Regions from separate parts of the Quadrisphaera setariae genome, predicted to be linked through region 2. Evidence: riboswitches for the same ligand, from Rfam matches in the RefSeq annotation. Region 2 holds a riboswitch; each other region holds the start of a gene.
The links. Region 2 has a riboswitch for S-adenosylmethionine ahead of FMM08_RS07370 (LLM class oxidoreductase). Riboswitches for the same ligand answer to the same signal wherever they lie in the genome.

Region 1 (4,257 bases), on a different contig from region 2:
CACGGCGAGGGGTCAGAGGTCGACCGAACCGCCGGTGCGCCAGTAGACGCCGTCGGCCCTGTCGAGGAAGCCCTCGTCGACGAGGTAGCGGCGCAGTGCGGCGACGTCGTCGTGGAAGGCCCGCAGGAGCGCGTTGACCTCCAGCTCGGGGTAGCGCTCCCCCGGCTCGAAGACCCTGGCGATGAGGTCGAGCACCACGAGGCGCTTCGCGCGCTTGACGGGGATGGAGGTCAGGCGCCCGTCGGCGTCCAGGAAGGCGCGCAGCACCTTCTCCCGAGCGGCCAGGGCCTGCTGCAGCGGTTCGCCGATGGCGCCGTCGGTGCTGCCGCTCGAGCTGCCGTGAGGTGCGGGGACCACGTCACCCAGGGTAGGAGCGACCGATACGGTGCGAGGTGTGCCCGGTTATGACGACGACCTGAGGCTCGCGCACGTCATCGCCGACGCCGTGGACAACCTCACCACCACCCGCTTCAAGGCCCGCGACCTCGTGGTCGACACGAAGCCCGACCTGACCCCCGTCACCGACGCCGACAGGGCGGCGGAGGAGATCGTCAGGTCGCAGCTGAGCCGCACCCGCAGCCGCGACGGCTTCGTGGGCGAGGAGAGCGGGGTCTCGAAGGGCTCCTCGGGGCGCCAGTGGGTGGTCGACCCGATCGACGGCACCAAGAACTTCGTGCGCGGAGTACCCGTGTGGGCCACGCTCATCGCCCTCCTCGACGACGGTGTGCCCGTGCTCGGCGTGGTGTCCGCCCCGGCGCTGAACCGGCGCTGGTGGGCGGCGCAGGGCACCGGCGCGTACACCGGGCCGCGGCTGAGCTCGGCGAAGCGGCTGCAGGTGTCCAGGGTCGCCGCCCTGTCGGACGCGAGCCTGTCGCACTCCGAGATCTGGGAGTGGGAGGAGGCGGGCCGGCTGGAGGGCTTCCTGGACCTCACCAAGAAGGTGTGGCGCACCCGCGGCTACGGCGACTTCTGGAGCTACGTCCTGGTGGCCGAGGGCGCCGCGGACATCGCCTGCGAGCCCGAGCTGGAGCTGTACGACATGGCCGCGCTCGTCCCGGTGGTGACCGAGGCGGGCGGCCGGTTCACGTCGCTGGCCGGTGAGGACGGTCCGCACGGCGGCAACGCGGTGGCCACCAACGGGCTGCTGCACGACGAGGTGCTGGGGCTGCTGCAGCGGCGCTGACGCTCGTCGTCGTCCTGAGTCCCCCGGGGACGGCCCAGGACGACGACGAGCGCGGTCAGCAGGTCACGTGTACCAGGTCGGCTCGGGCACCTCGTCGAGCAGCACGAAGCCCCCCACCTCCCGCTTCTTGTACGGCAGCGGGTCGTGGAGGCTGTGGGTGCGCAGGTTGCGCCAGTGCACGTCCAGCCCGACGGCGTTGGCGCTGGCCCGGGCTCCGGTCAGCTCGAACACCTTGGTGGCCACCTCCAGGCCGTCGTCGACGGTGCGGACCTTGGCGGCCGCGATGCGGACCGCCAGCTCACCGCGGCGACGCTCGGTGAGCCCCTCGCGCGGTGCGTGGAGCACCGCGCTCGCCTCGGCGCCCACGGCGTCGAGCAGGGCCTCGTCGGCCCACAGCTTCGTGGCGAGCTCGCCGTAGCCCTCCAGCACGTACCACTCCTGCGTGGCGGACTCCTTGTCGTCACCGCCGTACGGCCAGGCGCGGGTGGTGGTGCGGGTGTACTCCGCGGCCCGCTGCAGGGCACCCTGGGCGATGCCCAGGTAGAAGTTGGCGAAGACGACCTGGATGGTCGGCACGTTGAGCGTGTTGTACGTCAGCGGCTGGAACACCCCGTCGACGAACCCGGCCGCGGCCGCCCAGGGCACGCGGACCCCGTCGACCCGCACCGAGCCGCTCTCGGTGAGCCGCTGCCCGAGGTTGTCCCAGTCGTCGTTGAAGACGATGCCGGGCTGGTCGGTCGGCACGATCGCGAAGACGTGGGTGTCCGTGCCGTCGACGACGCCCTCGAGCACGGTGAGGTCGGAGACCACGCCACCGGTGGAGAACGACTTGCGGCCGTGGAAGACGAGCTCGTCGCCGTCCTCGGTGATGACGAGGTCGCCGTCGCGGGGGTTGACGGCTCCGCCGAAGAGCAGCTCCCCTGCCGTGTACAGCTGCTCGACCGCGGTGATCTGCTCCTCGGTGCCGACCAGCCTCGCCGCCCACGCCCACAGGTAGTGGTAGCCGAGGAGCTGCCCGATCGAGCCGTCGCCGCGGGCCACGGTCCGCACCACGCGCAGGGCGGTCTCCCAGCTCTGGGCGGCTCCGCCGTGCTCGGCCGGGCCGAGGAGGGTGACCAGGCCGGAGGCCTTGAGCAGGTCGACCTCCTCGCGGGGGTGCCCGCCGGCGCGGTCGCGCTCGACGGCGCCGCGGCGCAGCTGCGCGGCGACGTCCTCGGCGCGCAGGAGCCAGCCCGCGGCGTCGGAGGGGCGGGGTGACGTGCGCCAGTGCTCGGCGCCGGCGATGAGGTGGCCGACCGCGGGCCGGCCGCTGCGGACCGGGCCCGTGCCGGCGGTCGACGCGGTCGACGCGGTCGAGGTGGGCGCCGTGCGGGAGGACGTGCTGGACAGGGCGTCGTCGAGGAGGGTCATCGGGTGCTCCGGAGGTCGTCGGGGCGCACGCGGGGGCGCCGGGAGGGTGGTCGTCGGGGGGAGGGCTCGGTGGCGTCGTCAGGCGCGACAGCGCGTGGACGACGTCCGGCCCAGGTCGACGACGAGCCTGCGGGTGAGGACCTCGGACGTGCGGGGAGGAAGGCTCATGGGGAGCTCCTGTCTCGTCCCTCTGGGGGACCTCGCGCTGACAGGATCGCGGCTGCGTCCTGCCCGGTCTTCACCTGGAGCACCCCGCCGCGGAGGGGGGTTGCTGGACAGCGAGCCAGGGCTTGCCGCTGCCACTCATGACCGACGTCGATCACCGTAGGGACACCCGGCGGGGCGGGTCAAGCCCCTTCCGCCCTCCCTGCGGCCGCGCGTCCCCTACCCCTGCGTCACCGCGGTCCGGCGGCGGCGCACGAGCAGCAGGACGAGGGCGGCCGCCGCGAGCCCGCCCGCGAGCCCTGCCAGGGCGAGCACGGCGACGCGCAGCCCCGCGGAGTCGGCCAGGGCCCCGACCCCCACCACGGGCACGGAGATGGCGACGTAGAAGACGACGAACAGCGTGGAGACCACCTCCGCCCGGCGCTGCGGCGGTGCCGCCGCACCCACCTCGGCCACCCCGGCGCGGAAGCACGCGCCCTGCGCCGCACCGAGCACCGCGGTGGCGAGCAGGAGCAGCGGCAGCGAGACCAGCTCGAGGCTCGCCGCGAGCAGAGCGGTGCCCGCCAGGAGGGCGGCGCAGCCGGCGGGGAGCACGCTCGCGGGCGCCAGGCGCGCCGTGGCGACCTGGCCGCCCACCGAGGCCGCGAAGATGAGCGCTGCCACGGCTCCGGCGGCGAGCGGGGCGCTGACGTCCAGCAGCTGGCCCAGCACGCGCGGCTCCGCCGCGGAGTACAGCCCGAGGCAGGCGAACCCCGCGAAGCCGCTCACGGCCGCCGGCACGAACGCCGCCCGCGCCCGGCTCGGCACGGCCGGTCGCAGCGGGCGCCAGGCGGGGCGCTCCCCCACCGGTCCGCTGACGGTCTCGGGGACGACGACGAGCGCGGCCCCGGCCAGCGCCAGCAGCGCGAGGTGCACCGCGTAGGGCACCACCAGCGGGGCCCAGTCGAGCTGGGCCACGGCGCCGGCGAGCAGCGGCCCGGAGCCGAGCCCGCCGATGTTGGCGGCGGTGGCCACGAGGGAGGCGGCGCGGGCCGAGCGAGGGGGTGCCAGCTCGGAGACGAGCGCGGTCGCGGCACCGGTGAACAGGCCCGCGGACACCCCCGACAGCACCCGCCCGAGCAGCAGCCCCGGCACCGTCGGCGGCAGGAGGAAGACGACGGCGGACGCCGCGGCGAAGCCCAGGCCGACGGCCAGCACCGGGCGCCGGCCGAACCTGTCGCTGGCCTGCCCGGCGGCGACGAGCGCGGCGACCACGCCGAGGGCGTAGGCGGCGAAGACGGTGGTCTGCAGCAGGGCGGACAGCCCGAGGCGCTGCGTGTAGAGGCCGTAGAGCGGGGTCGGCAGCGTGGTGCCGAGCATCGTGGCCCAGAACGCGAACGCCGCTGCGGCCAGCCGCCAGCGCCAGGGGTGCTCACCGGACACGGGACCTCCCGGGACGGACCGGTACCGGGTTCCGCAGGTGAGGGAGCCCGAACAGCACGAAGGCCGCCGATCCAGAG
Region 2 (4,257 bases):
CGACCGCCGCGGCTTCGCCTACGGCACGCTGCGCGGCCATCCCGTCAGCGGTGAGGAGGCGTTCGTCGTCCACCGAGACCCCGAGGGCCGGGTGCACCTGACCCTGCGCTCCCTGACCCGCCCGGCGCCGGGCGGTCCGTGGCGCCTCGTGTTCCCTGCGCTGCTGGTCGCCCAGCGCGTCTACCGCCGGCGCTACCAGCAGGCCCTGGTCAGCCTGCGCTGAGGCACCCGTCGCGCAGCACCGGCACGCGGTCGCTGGTGTCGGGCTCGGCGGCCACGAGCACGTCGCCCCGGTGCCCGGCGGCCACCAGCTCGGCGCCGCTGGAGCACTCGAGGAGGGCGCTCCCGACGTCGTCCTGAGTCGCTGAGGAGGCAGCGCGTGCGGCGCGGGCCTCCTGCGACAGCCCGGTCCACCCCAGCGCCACCAGCCGGTCGACCACGGCGCCAGCGCCCCACACGTCCTCGACCGCCGGCCGCAGGCTCCCGTCGGGCCAGCGCTCCCCGGCGGCGACCACCGCCACGCTCGCGCTGTCGACTCCGCCCGCCAGGTCGGTCAGCCAGCGCGCCACCGCTGCGGCGTTCCGCAGGCACGCCGCCACCACCACCGGTGCTCGACCGGCCAGCTCCGCGCACAGGCGCGAGCCGTTCGGGGAGGGCAGCACCAGCCGCTGCGGCGATGCAGCGCGCAGCGACACCGGCGACAGGCTCACCCCTCCCGCAGCCCGCGCGCGAGAGCGCCCGACGGCGAGCACCGCGTCGTGCTGGAGCGCCAGCGCGGTGGCGCGCTCGTCGTCGTCCCACGGGCAGGGCCACACCCGGCCGCCGCCGTCCAGCACCACGCTGACCGCCGTCGTGAAGGACAGGACGTCGACGACGACGACCGCGGCGACGTCCTCGGCGATGGCCAGCGCCCCGGTCACCCCCTGCTCGAACCGGATCCTGGCGCTGCCCTGGCGATGGGCTGCCGGCACCGTCAGGCGAGCGCCGCCCTGGCAGCGGCTGCCTGGCCGACGCCCGGCCCGTGGACGAGGGCCTCGGCGAGCGTCGCGTGCAGGGAGACGACGCGGTTGACGCCGGTGATGGTCAGCAGCCGGACGGCCTGCTCGCTCGCGCCGACCAGGGCGAGGCGCCCGCCCAGCGCCAGCGTCCGGCGCAGGGTGTTGAGCAGCGCGCCGAGCCCAGCGGAGTCGATGAACTCCACCGAGGCGAGGTCGACCACCACGTCCGAGGCGCCGCCGGTGCCGTCGGCGGGCAGCGCGAGGTCGGTGGCCGAGCGCAGGCGGTGGATCGAGGCGATGTCGAGGTCGCCGACCAGCGTCATGACGCGCAGCGGCAGCGCCGATCCGGCACGGGAGTGGTCTTCCACGGCGACGCGCAGGCCACCGGTCCGCAGGGGGCGGTTACCGGACGCGCCGGCAGCTGAGCAGCTCATGGACGACCCATCGAGGAGGGCGCGTCGAAGACCGCGGGCGCGCGAGACCGAGGTGCGGGAAGCTCCGGAGCCGTCCGCCTGGGGCGGACGGTGCTGGAGATCACCCAACGTAGCCCTGTGGCTGCGGAGGATCAAGGCTGCGGAGGACGCACAGGGCAGACAGGACGCACCGCACCTAGCCTCGACGCATGGACCTGGGACTGAGCGGACGCGTGGTGCTCGTGGTCGGGGGCACCGGGCTCGTCGGGAGCGCCGTGGTGCAGCGGCTGCGCGAGGAGGGGGCGACCGCCGTGGTCGCCTCCCGCTCGACGACCCCTGACGAGCACGGAACGAGCCTGCGGCTCGACGCCCGCGACGACGCCTCCGCGGCCGCCGCCGTCGACGCGGTGCTCGCCCACCACGGACGCCTCGACGGCCTCGTGGTGGCCGCGGCGCCCAGCGCGCGCACGCTCGACGCCTCCCGCAACGACGACCCGGCCCAGGTGCTGGAGGCGTTCGACGCGAAGGCCGTCGTCTTCCTGCGGCTCGTCAACGCCGTCCTGCCGGCGATGGAGGGGGCCGGCTACGGGCGGGTGGTCGGCATCAGCGGCCAGAACGCCTTCCTCACCGGTAACACCACCGGCGCGGTGCGCAACGCGGCGCTGGTCGTGATCGCCAAGAACCTCGCTGACGCAGTGGCCGGCAGCGGAGTCACGGTCAACACGGTGAGCCCCGGAACCGTCACCCCGACGCCGGCCGCGGAGGTGCAGCCGGGACGGGGCGGGGAGTCGAGCCCCGACGAGATCGCCGACCTGGTGACGTTCCTGCTGTCGCCGAGGGCGCGAGCGATCTCGGGGGAGTCGATCGCCACCGGGCACCGCGTTCGCGGCGTCGTCTCCTGCTGACCCGCACCGTCAGGACGACGACGGGCGTCACGGCGGCAGGGCCGGTCCTCGCCGCGGCGGAGTCGAGGGTCACGACGGATCCGGTCCTGGCCCTCGACTCCGCCAGCGTGGAGAGCGGAGGTGGCACCGCCGAACTGCCAGCGGTCGGCCTGTTGACGCATCTGCCGTGAGCCGTCAGGCTTGGCCCCGCACCACCTGAACCACCAGCTCCACGTGTTCCACAGGTCATGAGCGTCAGCGACAAGCCCTGGCTAGCTGACCGGCAACCCTCGCTCTGCGGCGGGGTGCCCCAGGTGACGACCCGACCGGACCCGCACCACGCGGTCTCCGGTAAGCGCGAGGCCCCTCCTCGGGGCAGAAGACGAGGTGTCGCGATGTCCTCCCTGCACCTGGCGCTCGCCCTCGGCGGCGACCGCCCCAGCTCCCCGGCCACCTGGGCGCACCTCGTGCGCGAGGCGGAGGTCGGCCTGCTCGACCTCGTCACCCTCGACGTGCCCCCGAGCACCGTGACCGCTGCAGACGCCGCGGCGCAGGACGCCGACGGCCTCGACGCCGTCCGCGCGGCCACCCGCCTGGCCGCTACGACGCGGTCCATCGGCCTCGTGCCCACCGTGAACGTCGGGCGCACCGACCCCGGTCAGATCGCCCGCGCCCTCGACGCCCTCGACCGCGCCAGCGGCGGCCGCGCCGGGGTGCACCTGCAGGTGCCCGTGCCCGCCGACGAGCAGGGCTGGGTCACCGCCGTCCGCCGCCGCTCCGCGGCCACCCACCCGGGCGCCGGGCCGCTGGTCGCGCTGCCCGGCCGGCCCGGCCGTGGCAGGCACACGCTCCCCGGCCGTGCTGACCTGGCCTTCGTCACCCCGCGTGACGTCGCCGCCGCCCAGCGCCTCGCCGCGGCAGCGCGCAGCGCCGAGCAGGCGCCGCGGCACCTGCTCGCCGACGTCGTCGTCGTCCTCGACCACCACGAGGAGCACGCGCTCGAGCGCGCAGCGCACGCCGCCCACCAGGCCGCCCCGAGCACCGCACCCGACGGCGCGCAGGTGTTCGCCGGGACCCCCGCGCAGCTGGCCGACCTGGCCCTCGACCTCCACGGCGCCGGGCTGGCCGGCCTGCGGCTGCACCCCGCCGACCCCGCCCGCGACCTGCGGGGCATCACGCGCGGCCTGGTGCCCGAGCTGCAGCGCCGCGGCGCCTTCCGCCGGGCCTACCGCGGCACCGACCTGCGCGAGCGCCTCTCAGACCAGCGCCCGGCCGACCAGGACCTCGCCGCGCAGCACCGCACCGCCGCCTGAGCGGCCGTCGAGCCATCTGTCCACTGCTGGAACACCCGACAGAGAACGAGGAGACCGCACCATGCCGCTGCACCCGAAGGGTTCCGTCCTGACCTTCGAGCTCCACGGTGAGGGGGAGGGCGTCCTGCAGGAGGTCGCCATCACCGGCGGGCCGCACGTGGTCCGCGCCGAGGGCCACCCCGCGTTCGGGGGCACCGACAGCGCCCCCAGCCCGCTCGACCTCGTGCTCGCCGGCTACGTCTCCTGCAACCAGGTGACCTCGAAGATCGTGGCGCTGGGCCAGGGCGTCGAGCTGGGCGAGTTCCACGGCCGGGTCGACGCCGAGCTCGACAACTCCGTGCTCGTCTTCGGCGCCGAGGGCAACCCCTCCTTCTCGAAGGTGACGCTCACCGTGGAGCTGGAGACCGACCTCGACGACGCCGCCTTCGAGGCCTTCGTCGCCGAGGTCAGCCGCCGCTGCCCGGTGACGCAGCTGCTGCAGCGCGCCGGCACCGAGGTGGTCAACCGCTGGACGAACAAGGTCCGCGTCGCCGCCTGACCTGCGACGTCCCACGTCCGAGCGGGCCGGGGGAGCCCCTGGCACCCCCGGCCCGCCCGCGTGGCAGGGTCCACGTCAGCTCCACAGCTCCACCAGATGCACGGACCCACA
Region 3 (4,257 bases), on a different contig from region 2:
CGGCCTGGAAGAGCACCGGGGTGCGCTGGGGGGACGGTGAGGTGAGGGCAGGGCCGTGCACGCGGAAGTGCTCGCCGTCGTGGTGGACCGCTCGCACGGAGCCCGGCCGGGCCCAGGTGGCGCCGGCCTTGTCGGCGACCACGGCGTCGTCGTCCCAGGAGGTCTCCCACAGCTGGTGGGTGACGTGGAGGAACTCGTCGGCGCGGCCGTACCGGTCGGCGTGGGCGAGCTGGGCCTCCAGGCCGAAGCTGCGGGCGGCGCTCTCCAGGTAGCTGGTGACGACGTTCCAGCCGATGCGGCCACCGGTGAGGTGGTCGAGCGTGGCGAAGCGCCGGGCCAGGGAGAACGGGTGCTCGTAGGTGGTGGAGGCGGTCACCACGAAGGCGAGGTCGCGCGCCACCTCGGCGAGCGCGGGCACGTAGGCGAAGGGGTCGTTGGCGGGGGCCTCGACGGCCTCGCCGATGGCGGCGTCCAGCGACCCCTCGTAGACGTCGTAGAGGCCGAGCACGTCGGCGAGGAACAGCGCGTGCAGACCGGCCTGCTGGGCGGTGGTGGCGACGTGGCGCCACCTGTCGAGGCTGTTGACGCCGACGCGGTCGTCGGTGGGGTGCGTCCACAGGCCGGGGGCGCCCCCGCAGCCGACGCTGGCCTGCTCGTAGAGGGCGACGACCAGGGGGCGGGGAGCGCTCATGCGGAGGTCCTCTCGGAGGCGCGGGCGCCGCGCCGCAGCCGGTGCACCAGGTAGCAGGCGGCGGTGAAGACCACGCCGATGACGGTGGCGAGGCGCTGGGAGCCGTCGAACAGCGACGCCACCACCGACACGGCGCACGCCACCAGCACGAACAGGGGGGCGAAGGGGAACCACCGCGAGCGGTACGGCAGCGAGGCCGGGTCGGTGCCGGCGGCCTGCAGGCGGCGGCGCTGCACGAGGTGGGCCAGCGCGATGACGGCCCACACCGCGACCACGGCGAACCCGGCGATCGACACGAGCACCACGTAGACGGTGCCGGGGGCGACGTACGAGCTGACCAGCGACACCAGGCCGCCGGCGAGGCTCACCACCACGGCGAGCACGGGGATGTTCCGCCGGTCGGTGCGGGCGAACGCGGCCGGCAGGTCTCCGGTGAGCGCCAGGGAGCGCAGGAGGCGGGAGCAGGCGTACAGCCCCGACACCCCGGCGGACATGAGCGCGGTGATGATGACGACGGCGATGACGTCGGCCGCGTACGGGATGCCGGAGGCCGCGAAGACGGTGACGAACGGGCTGGTCTCCACGGACTCGTCGGCGCTGCCGAGCTGGTCGTAGGGCACCAGCGCGGCCATGACGACGATCGCTCCGACGAAGAAGACCACCAGCCGGACCATCGTGGTGCGGACGGCCTTGGGGACCACGCGCGCGGGGTCGTCGGTCTCGCCCGCGGCGATGGCGATGAGCTCGGTGCCGGAGAAGGCGTAGAACACCGCCAGGACGGCGACCAGCACTCCCCCGACACCGGCCGGCAGCAGCCCGTCGGGCGTGACGAAGTTCGACAGCAGCGGCGCGGGCGCGTCCGAGGCGCTGACCCCGACGATCGCGAGCGCACCCACCACGACGAAGACGACGACGGCGGTGACCTTCACGCCCGCGAGCAGGCTCTCGGTGTCTCCGTACAGGCGCACCGGCGCGAGGTTGACCGCCAGGAGCAGCGCCGCGAACACCGCGCACCACACCCAGACCGGCACCCCGGGGAACCACCGCTGCATGAGCAGGCCGGATGCGGTGAGCTCGGAGCCGATGGCGGCCACCCAGCACAGCCAGTACAGCCACGCCGTCGTGAAGCCCGTGCCGGCCCCGAGGATGCGGTGGGCGTACACGTGGAACCCGCCCGACTCCGGCATCTGCACGGCCAGCTCGCCGAGGCAGGTCATGAGCTGCCACGCCACCAGGGCGCCGACCACGTAGGCGATGACGGCGCCCAGGGGCCCGGCCTGGTAGATCGTGTAGCCGGACGAGATGAACAGGCCCGACCCGATGACGCCGCCGAGGGCGATCATCACCAGGTGGCGGGTCGTCAGGCCCCGGTGCAGCGCTGCCGCCTCCGGAGCTCCGTGGACGGGGGCGGGGGCGGGGGCGTGCGCCACGACGTCTCCTCGGGGGTCCGCTCTTGCCGCGCGCTCCGCGCGGCCGGGTCTTCACCTGGAGCACCCCACGCGGAGGAGGGTTGCTGGGCAGCCGGCCAGGGCCCGAGGCTGCCGCTCGTGACCGGGGCAGGACTGTAGGAGCACCCCTGCAGATCGTCAACGGCGGGTCTCGGCGGGGCGGGTTGACCGTCTCTTGACCCACCGGTAACTTCTCGGGCCAGGTCACGAGTGACAGCCTTGAAGCCCTGGCTGGCTGTCCAGCAACCCTCCTCCGCGGCGGGGTGCTCCAGGTGACGACCCGGCCGAGCACCCGCTCGGCAAGAGCGGTCCACGAGCACGACGCCGCCGCCCTCCTCGGGGGCGACCTGCGTCGACACCTGTTCCGCTCGCAGCTGGAGACGGCTGCCGGTGGACCCGACGTCACGGGCGCCGGCGCCCACGACGCCCGGAAGAGGTCCCCCGCGCCATGTCCCCCCTGAGCCCCGCCCACCCCCTCAGCCGCCGCCGCTTCGTCCTCGGCGTGGGTGGTCTGACCGTGGCCGCGCTCGCCCTGCCGGGATGCTCCAGCGGGTCTGGCAGCGCTCAGACGTCCGGCGCCGGGGCGACGTCCGGCGCTCCCGTGGAGGGCGGCTCCCTCGTCTTCGCCGACATCGAGCTGCAGACCGACTTCCAGACGCAGCGCGCCTTCAACTACACGCAGGCCAACGTGTACCGGAACATCGCCGACCGGCTCACCGCCTTCGACCCGGCCACCGGGAAGGTCGTGCCGTGGATCGCCTCGCAGTGGGCGGTCAGCCCCGACAACACCGAGTTCACCTTCACCATCAGGCCCGGGGTGACGTTCTCCGACGGGACCCCGCTGGACGCGGCGGCGGTCAAGGCCAACCTCGACCAGCTCGGCCTGGGCGACCCCGCGCGCAACATCATCAAGAACCGCGACTTCATCGGCTACGCCAGCTCCGAGGTGGTGGGCGCTGACCAGGTGCTGGTCAGGCTCTCGCAGCCCAACGCCGACTTCCTCAAGGCCACCGCCGCGGCCACCAGCAGCCTCGTGGCGCTGAAGACCCTCGCGCTCGACTACGCGGGCCAGGCGAAGATCGAGAACGTCGTCGGCTCCGGCCCCTTCGTCTTCGCCTCCCAGGTGCCCGACCAGGAGCTGCGCTTCAGCAAGCGCGCCGACTACGCCTGGCCGTCGTCGGTCTCCACCAACCAGGGTCCCGCCCACCTCGACGAGGTGGTCTTCCGCGCGATCCCCGAGGTGGGGCTGCGCGTGGGGGCCGTCAGCTCCCAGCAGGCCGACGTCGCCCGCGGGGTGCAGCCGACGGACGAGGCGCTCGCGAAGCAGTCGGGCATCGCCCTGGTGGTGGCCGAGGCGCCCGAGCTCACCGCGAACTGGGCGGCCTTCCGCGGTGGGGCGCCCGTGGTCAGCGACCAGGCCGTCCGCCGGGCGCTGCAGATCGGGTTCGACAGGGAGGCCCTCAAGAAGACCGTGCTCAGCGAGAGCTACCCGCTGTCCGGCTCGGTGCTGAACCGCTCGGCGCCCGGGTTCACCGACCTGTCCGACCAGATCGCCTACGACGCCGCCGGCGCGAAGAAGCTCCTCGACGACGCCGGCTGGGTGCCCGGCTCCGACGGCGTGCGCGTCAAGGACGGGCAGCGGCTCAGCGTCGCCGTGGCGGCCAGCTCCCGCAGCGTGGTCATCAAGCCGGCCTTCGAGTTCATCGAGTCGGAGTGGCGCAAGATCGGTGTGGAGCTGAAGAACAACGCCGGCGACAGCGCGATCTTCACCACCGCGCTGGGTGACAAGACCTACCCGATCGTCGGGTCGCGGCAGTTCTACCTGGGTGGCCTCGCCCCGCTGTTCAGCGCCGAGGGCAACACCAACACCTACGTCTCCGACGCCCAGCTCAACGAGCTGTTCGGCCAGGAGCGGGCCGCCACCGACGACGCCTCCCGCGACGCCGCGCTGACCGCGGTGCAGGAGCGGCTGGTCCTCGGCACCAACCTGCTCATCCCGCTGTGGGACGAGGTGCAGGTCCACGCCGTCGGCAAGGGCGTCCACATCACCTTCGACGGCGGCACCGCGCCGCTGCTGCAGGAAGCGTGGAAGGACGCGTGAGCGGCACCGCCCGCTAC
Region 4 (4,257 bases), on a different contig from region 2:
CGGCTCCTCGCGGGCCGCGTCGGCCAGCAGCGTCAGGAGGTCCCACTGGGGCACCATCGCGATGAAGGGGTGGCGCAGGCCCGGCAGCAGGCGGCCGAGGCGCTCGAAGTCGGCCACGACCGCGCCGCTGCCCGCGACGAGCTCCACCCGGCGCACCTCGCTGTGCGGGAGCGCGGCGAAGCGCCCGTACAGGCCCAGGTCGTCGAGGAGCTGCAGCGTGCTGGGGTGCACGGTGTCGCCGCGGAAGTCCCGGTGGAAGTCGGCGTGCTTCTCCAGCACGGTCACCTCCACACCCGCGCGGGCGAGCAGGAGCCCCAGGACGACGCCCGCCGGGCCCCCGCCGACGACGACGCACGTGGTCTTCGCAGCGCTCACCGCGCCATGGTCGCGCCGAGGGGGCGGCGCTGGCGAGGGGTCAGCTCCGGGGAGAGGTCACCGAGTCGGCGGCGATGGTCAGCACCAGCCGCGCGCCCCCGCCGTCGAACTGCGGGTAGGGCCGGCCCAGGTACTTCATCGACAGCTCGTCGATGCCCTCCCTCCCGCCCTCGGTGGTGGCCTTCACCACCCGGCCGCGCACCTGGAAGAAGCGGAACGGGTCGTCAGGGTCCACCACGTTGACGGCCACCCGCGGGTCGCGCGCCACGTTGCGCGCCTTCTGCATCCCGTCCACCACGTTGATGACCACGTTCTCGCCGTCGGTGGTCACCCACGTCTCCGTCAGCTGCGGAGAGCCGTCCGGCATGAGCGTGGCCACGAAGCAGGGGGAGGGCTTGCGGAGGAGGTCCAGGAGGGGCGCGGGGAGGGGCGTGCTCACCCCGCCATCCTGCGCCGACGCCCGGGCCGGCGCGACGCGCGCGGCGCGCGGAGGGTGCGCCCCGTGCCCGGGCTCGTCCTGGAGGAGGTCGAGTGACGGCCCGGCCCTGGGAGCGGCCCGTGGAGGCGCTGGCGGCCCTTGACGACCAGTCGTGCGCGACAAGTAGTGTCCGGACCATGCCCATCAAGCAGACCGTCCCCTTCGTCGTCGACGCCGAGGGCAGCGGGGTGGCCCAGCGCCTCGTGGTCGCCGGCGACCACGAACACGTCTTCACCGCCGACACCTACCCCTCCTTCGGGGGCGACGACGCGGCGCCGAGCCCCCTGAGCTACCTCCTCGGGGCGCTGACCAGCTGCAACCAGGTGACCGGGAGCCTGGTCGCCTCCAGCCTGGGCATCGCCCTGGGCAAGTGGTCGTTCCACATCCAGGGCGACCTGGACCCCTCCGTCATCGCCGGCGGAGCCGAGGGCAACGCCAACTTCGACAGGGTCGCCGTGAAGGTGACCGTCGAGACCGACGCAGCCGACGACGTCTTCGAGACCTTCCACGCCGAGACCGAGCGCCGCTGCCCCGTCACCCAGATGTTCAAGCGCAGCGGGCTCGCCTACACCAGCGAGTGGAGCAAGGCGCCGCTGCCCGCCTGAGGCAGGGGTGGACGGTTGACGGTGGGGGTGGAGCGCCCCTACCGTCGATCTCGACCATCCAGAGCGGCCGAGAGACGTGGCTCGTCGACGCCGCAGCAACCAGCGCAGCCCGCTGCGCCAGGTGCTCCCGCCACGGCCGATGGAGGACCTCCGTGCTCGACCGACCTGTGCCCGTCCGTCCTGTCCTCGTGCGACGCCTGCACATCGACCTCGCCCTCACCACGGGTGGTGGCTGTCAGCGCTGACCCAGCGCTGACCCCCCGACCGCCCCCCCGCAGCTGCCGCGCGTCGTCGTCGACGCGCGGTCACTGCGGCGCCGCACGCCGCGGCGCTCCCGAGAGGCACCTCCGATGACCGTGCAGACCGCCCCGACCCCTCACCCCGTCCAGACCGTCCGCCACCCGGCCCCGCGCTCCGCGCGCACCCAGCCGGCGCTCCCCGCACCCCAGGCCCGCACCGCGGGCTACGGCTTCACCACCCAGCAGGTCCACGCCGGCGCGGACGCCGGGGCCGCCGGTCACGGCGACCGCGTGGCGCCGATCCACGTCTCCGCCGGCTTCCGCTTCGAGGACTCCGCGACCGCGGCCGCCCGCTTCTCCGGCGAGGACGACGGCTTCGTCTACTCCCGCATCGCCAACCCCACCACCGCCGCCCTCGAGCGGCGCCTCGCGGCGCTGGAGGGCGGCGCCGAGGCGCTGGTCGTGGGCACCGGGCAGGCGGCCATCACCACCGCGCTGCTGGGCCTGCTGCAGCACGGGGACCACGTGCTCGCCTCGGACCACCTCTACGAGGGCTCGCGCGGCCTGCTCGCGGAGAACTTCGCCAGGTTCGGCATCTCGGTGGACTTCGTCACCGACCACGCCGACCCGCAGGCCTGGCGCCGCCTCCTGCGCCCCACCACCCGCGTGCTCTTCGCCGAGTCGCTGTCCAACCCCCGCAACGAGGTGCTCGACACCGCGGCCGTCGCGGCCGTCGCGCACGACCACGGGGTGCCCCTCGTGGTGGACAACACCCTGGCCACCCCCTACCTGCTGCGGCCGCTGGAGCACGGCGCGGACGTGGTGGTGCACTCGGCCAGCAAGTTCCTCTCCGGGCACGGGACCGCGCTCGGCGGCGTCGTCGTCGTCGGGAGGGGGTTCGACTGGGGCGCTCACGACGACGACGGCTCGCCGCTGTTCGCCCAGCTCGCCGAGCCGAGCGCCGTGCTCGGCGGGCGCAGCTGGCTCGACCTGCACGGGGAGCGCGCCTACGCCGAGCACGCCCGCCACCACGTCGCCGCGCGCTTCGGCCCGGTGCTGTCGCCCTTCAACGCCTTCCTCGTGCAGCAGGGCGTGGAGACGCTGTCGCTGCGGATGGCGCAGCACTGCCGCAGCGCGGCGCTGCTCGCGGCCTGGCTGGAGCGCCAGCCAGCGGTGCTGCGCGTGGACCACGCGAGCCTCGCCTCCAGCCCGTCCCACCTGCGCGCCCGCCGCTACCTGCCCCGCGGCTCCGGCGCGGTGGTCGCGGTGACGCTGCGCGGCGGCGCGCCAGCAGCGCGCCGCTTCATCGAGGCGCTGCAGCTGTTCAGCCACATGACGCACCTCGGCGACGTCCGCTCCCTCGTGGTGCACCCGGCCTCCACCACGCACGCCCACCGCACCGACGCCGAGCGCGAGCGCGCCGGCGTCCACCCCGGGACGGTCCGCCTCTCGGTGGGCATCGAGGACGTCGAGGACCTCCAGGCCGACCTGCGCCGCGCCCTGGTGGCCGCGGAGCTCGTGACCGCCCACGCGGACAGCCTCGAGGGCCAGCTGCAGGGAGGTGCCGCGTGAGCCGCCTGCAGCACGTCGGCTACTTCTTCTCCCGCGGCTTCGGGCCCCAGGGCTGGGGGCGCCCCGACTGGGCGTGGGGCTGGGACTGGCGCCGCCCCGACGTGTACCAGCAGGCCGTCCGCGAGCTGGAGCGGGCCGGCGTCGACCTCGTGGTCATGGAGGACGCCGTCTCCCTGGGGAACCCCGAGACCCTCGAGCTGCGGGTGCGCGGCGCCTACGGCGGCCCCAAGCACGACCCGCTGCTCCTCGCCCCGTACCTGTTCGCCGCGACGTCGCGCATCGGCCTGGTGCCCACCGTCAACGCCGGGATCACCCCGCCCTACCTCGCCGCGCGGCAGGCGGCCACGCTGCAGCACCTCTCCGGCGGGCGGTTCGGCCTCAACGTGGTGACCGACACCGGCAGCGCCCGGCACGTCAGCGGGACCCCACCGCTCGACCACGACGCCGCCTACGACCGCGCTGACGAGTGGACCGGCCTGGTCAAGGACCTCTGGCGCTCCTGGGAGGACGGCGCGCTCGCGGACGACGGGCGGTACGCCGACGGCAGCCGCATCCGCGCCCGCCACCACGAGGGCCGCTACTTCGACGTCACCGGGCCGCTGAACGCCGCTCCCTTCGACGACGGCCGGGCGGGGGAGCCCCTGGTGGTCTCCCCGGGAGGGTCTCCGCGAGGCCTGGCCTTCTCCGGAGCCCACTCCGACGTGCAGCTGGCCTACGCCCCGCTCGACGCCGCCAGCATCCGCGCCTACCGCGCCCGCGTGCACGAGGCGGCGCGGGCCGCCGGTCGCCGTCCCGACGACGTGCGCGTGCTCTTCTGGGTCAAGGCCGAGGTGGTGGCCTCCCAGGAGGAGGCCGAGCGGGTGGTCGCGGCCTCCCTCGACCCCACCGACGCCGACCTCCTCGCCGTGGCGGGCCACTGGTCCAGCGACCTGGAGACCGACCTCACCGCCCACGACCTCGACGCCCCGCTGCCGCCGGACGCGTTCGG

Region 1: it holds a riboswitch for S-adenosylmethionine, as region 2 does, so the genes downstream of both, FMM08_RS02690 (acyl-CoA dehydrogenase family protein) here and FMM08_RS07370 (LLM class oxidoreductase) in region 2, are expected to answer to the same signal.
Region 3: it holds a riboswitch for S-adenosylmethionine, as region 2 does, so the genes downstream of both, FMM08_RS17265 (amino acid permease) here and FMM08_RS07370 (LLM class oxidoreductase) in region 2, are expected to answer to the same signal.
Region 4: it holds a riboswitch for S-adenosylmethionine, as region 2 does, so the genes downstream of both, FMM08_RS20670 (O-acetylhomoserine aminocarboxypropyltransferase/cysteine synthase family protein) here and FMM08_RS07370 (LLM class oxidoreductase) in region 2, are expected to answer to the same signal.

What each region holds. Positions count from the first base shown of each region.
Region 1 covers NZ_VKAC01000001.1:607,601-611,857, reverse strand. The annotation lists gene FMM08_RS02700 (DUF2087 domain-containing protein) at 13-357, opposite strand; gene hisN (histidinol-phosphatase) at 395-1,183, shown strand; gene FMM08_RS02690 (acyl-CoA dehydrogenase family protein) at 1,247-2,593, opposite strand; SAM riboswitch class IV at 2,791-2,904, opposite strand; gene FMM08_RS02685 (MFS transporter) at 2,978-4,180, opposite strand.
Region 2 covers NZ_VKAC01000004.1:26,629-30,885, forward strand. The annotation lists gene FMM08_RS07350 (DUF1990 domain-containing protein) at 1-223, shown strand, start outside; gene FMM08_RS07355 (2-phosphosulfolactate phosphatase) at 210-920, opposite strand; gene FMM08_RS07360 (STAS domain-containing protein) at 974-1,432, opposite strand; gene FMM08_RS07365 (SDR family NAD(P)-dependent oxidoreductase) at 1,621-2,316, shown strand; SAM riboswitch class IV at 2,540-2,659, shown strand; gene FMM08_RS07370 (LLM class oxidoreductase) at 2,691-3,608, shown strand; gene FMM08_RS07375 (OsmC family protein) at 3,670-4,146, shown strand.
Region 3 covers NZ_VKAC01000011.1:47,389-51,645, forward strand. The annotation lists gene FMM08_RS17260 (NtaA/DmoA family FMN-dependent monooxygenase) at 1-691, opposite strand, end outside; gene FMM08_RS17265 (amino acid permease) at 688-2,121, opposite strand; SAM riboswitch class IV at 2,136-2,244, opposite strand; SAM riboswitch class IV at 2,342-2,451, shown strand; gene FMM08_RS17270 (ABC transporter substrate-binding protein) at 2,588-4,240, shown strand; gene FMM08_RS17275 (ABC transporter permease) at 4,237-4,257, shown strand, end outside.
Region 4 covers NZ_VKAC01000016.1:12,309-16,565, forward strand. The annotation lists gene FMM08_RS20655 (FAD-dependent oxidoreductase) at 1-375, opposite strand, end outside; gene FMM08_RS20660 (TIGR03618 family F420-dependent PPOX class oxidoreductase) at 416-814, opposite strand; gene FMM08_RS20665 (OsmC family protein) at 991-1,458, shown strand; SAM riboswitch class I at 1,510-1,604, shown strand; gene FMM08_RS20670 (O-acetylhomoserine aminocarboxypropyltransferase/cysteine synthase family protein) at 1,809-3,269, shown strand; gene FMM08_RS20675 (LLM class flavin-dependent oxidoreductase) at 3,266-4,257, shown strand, end outside.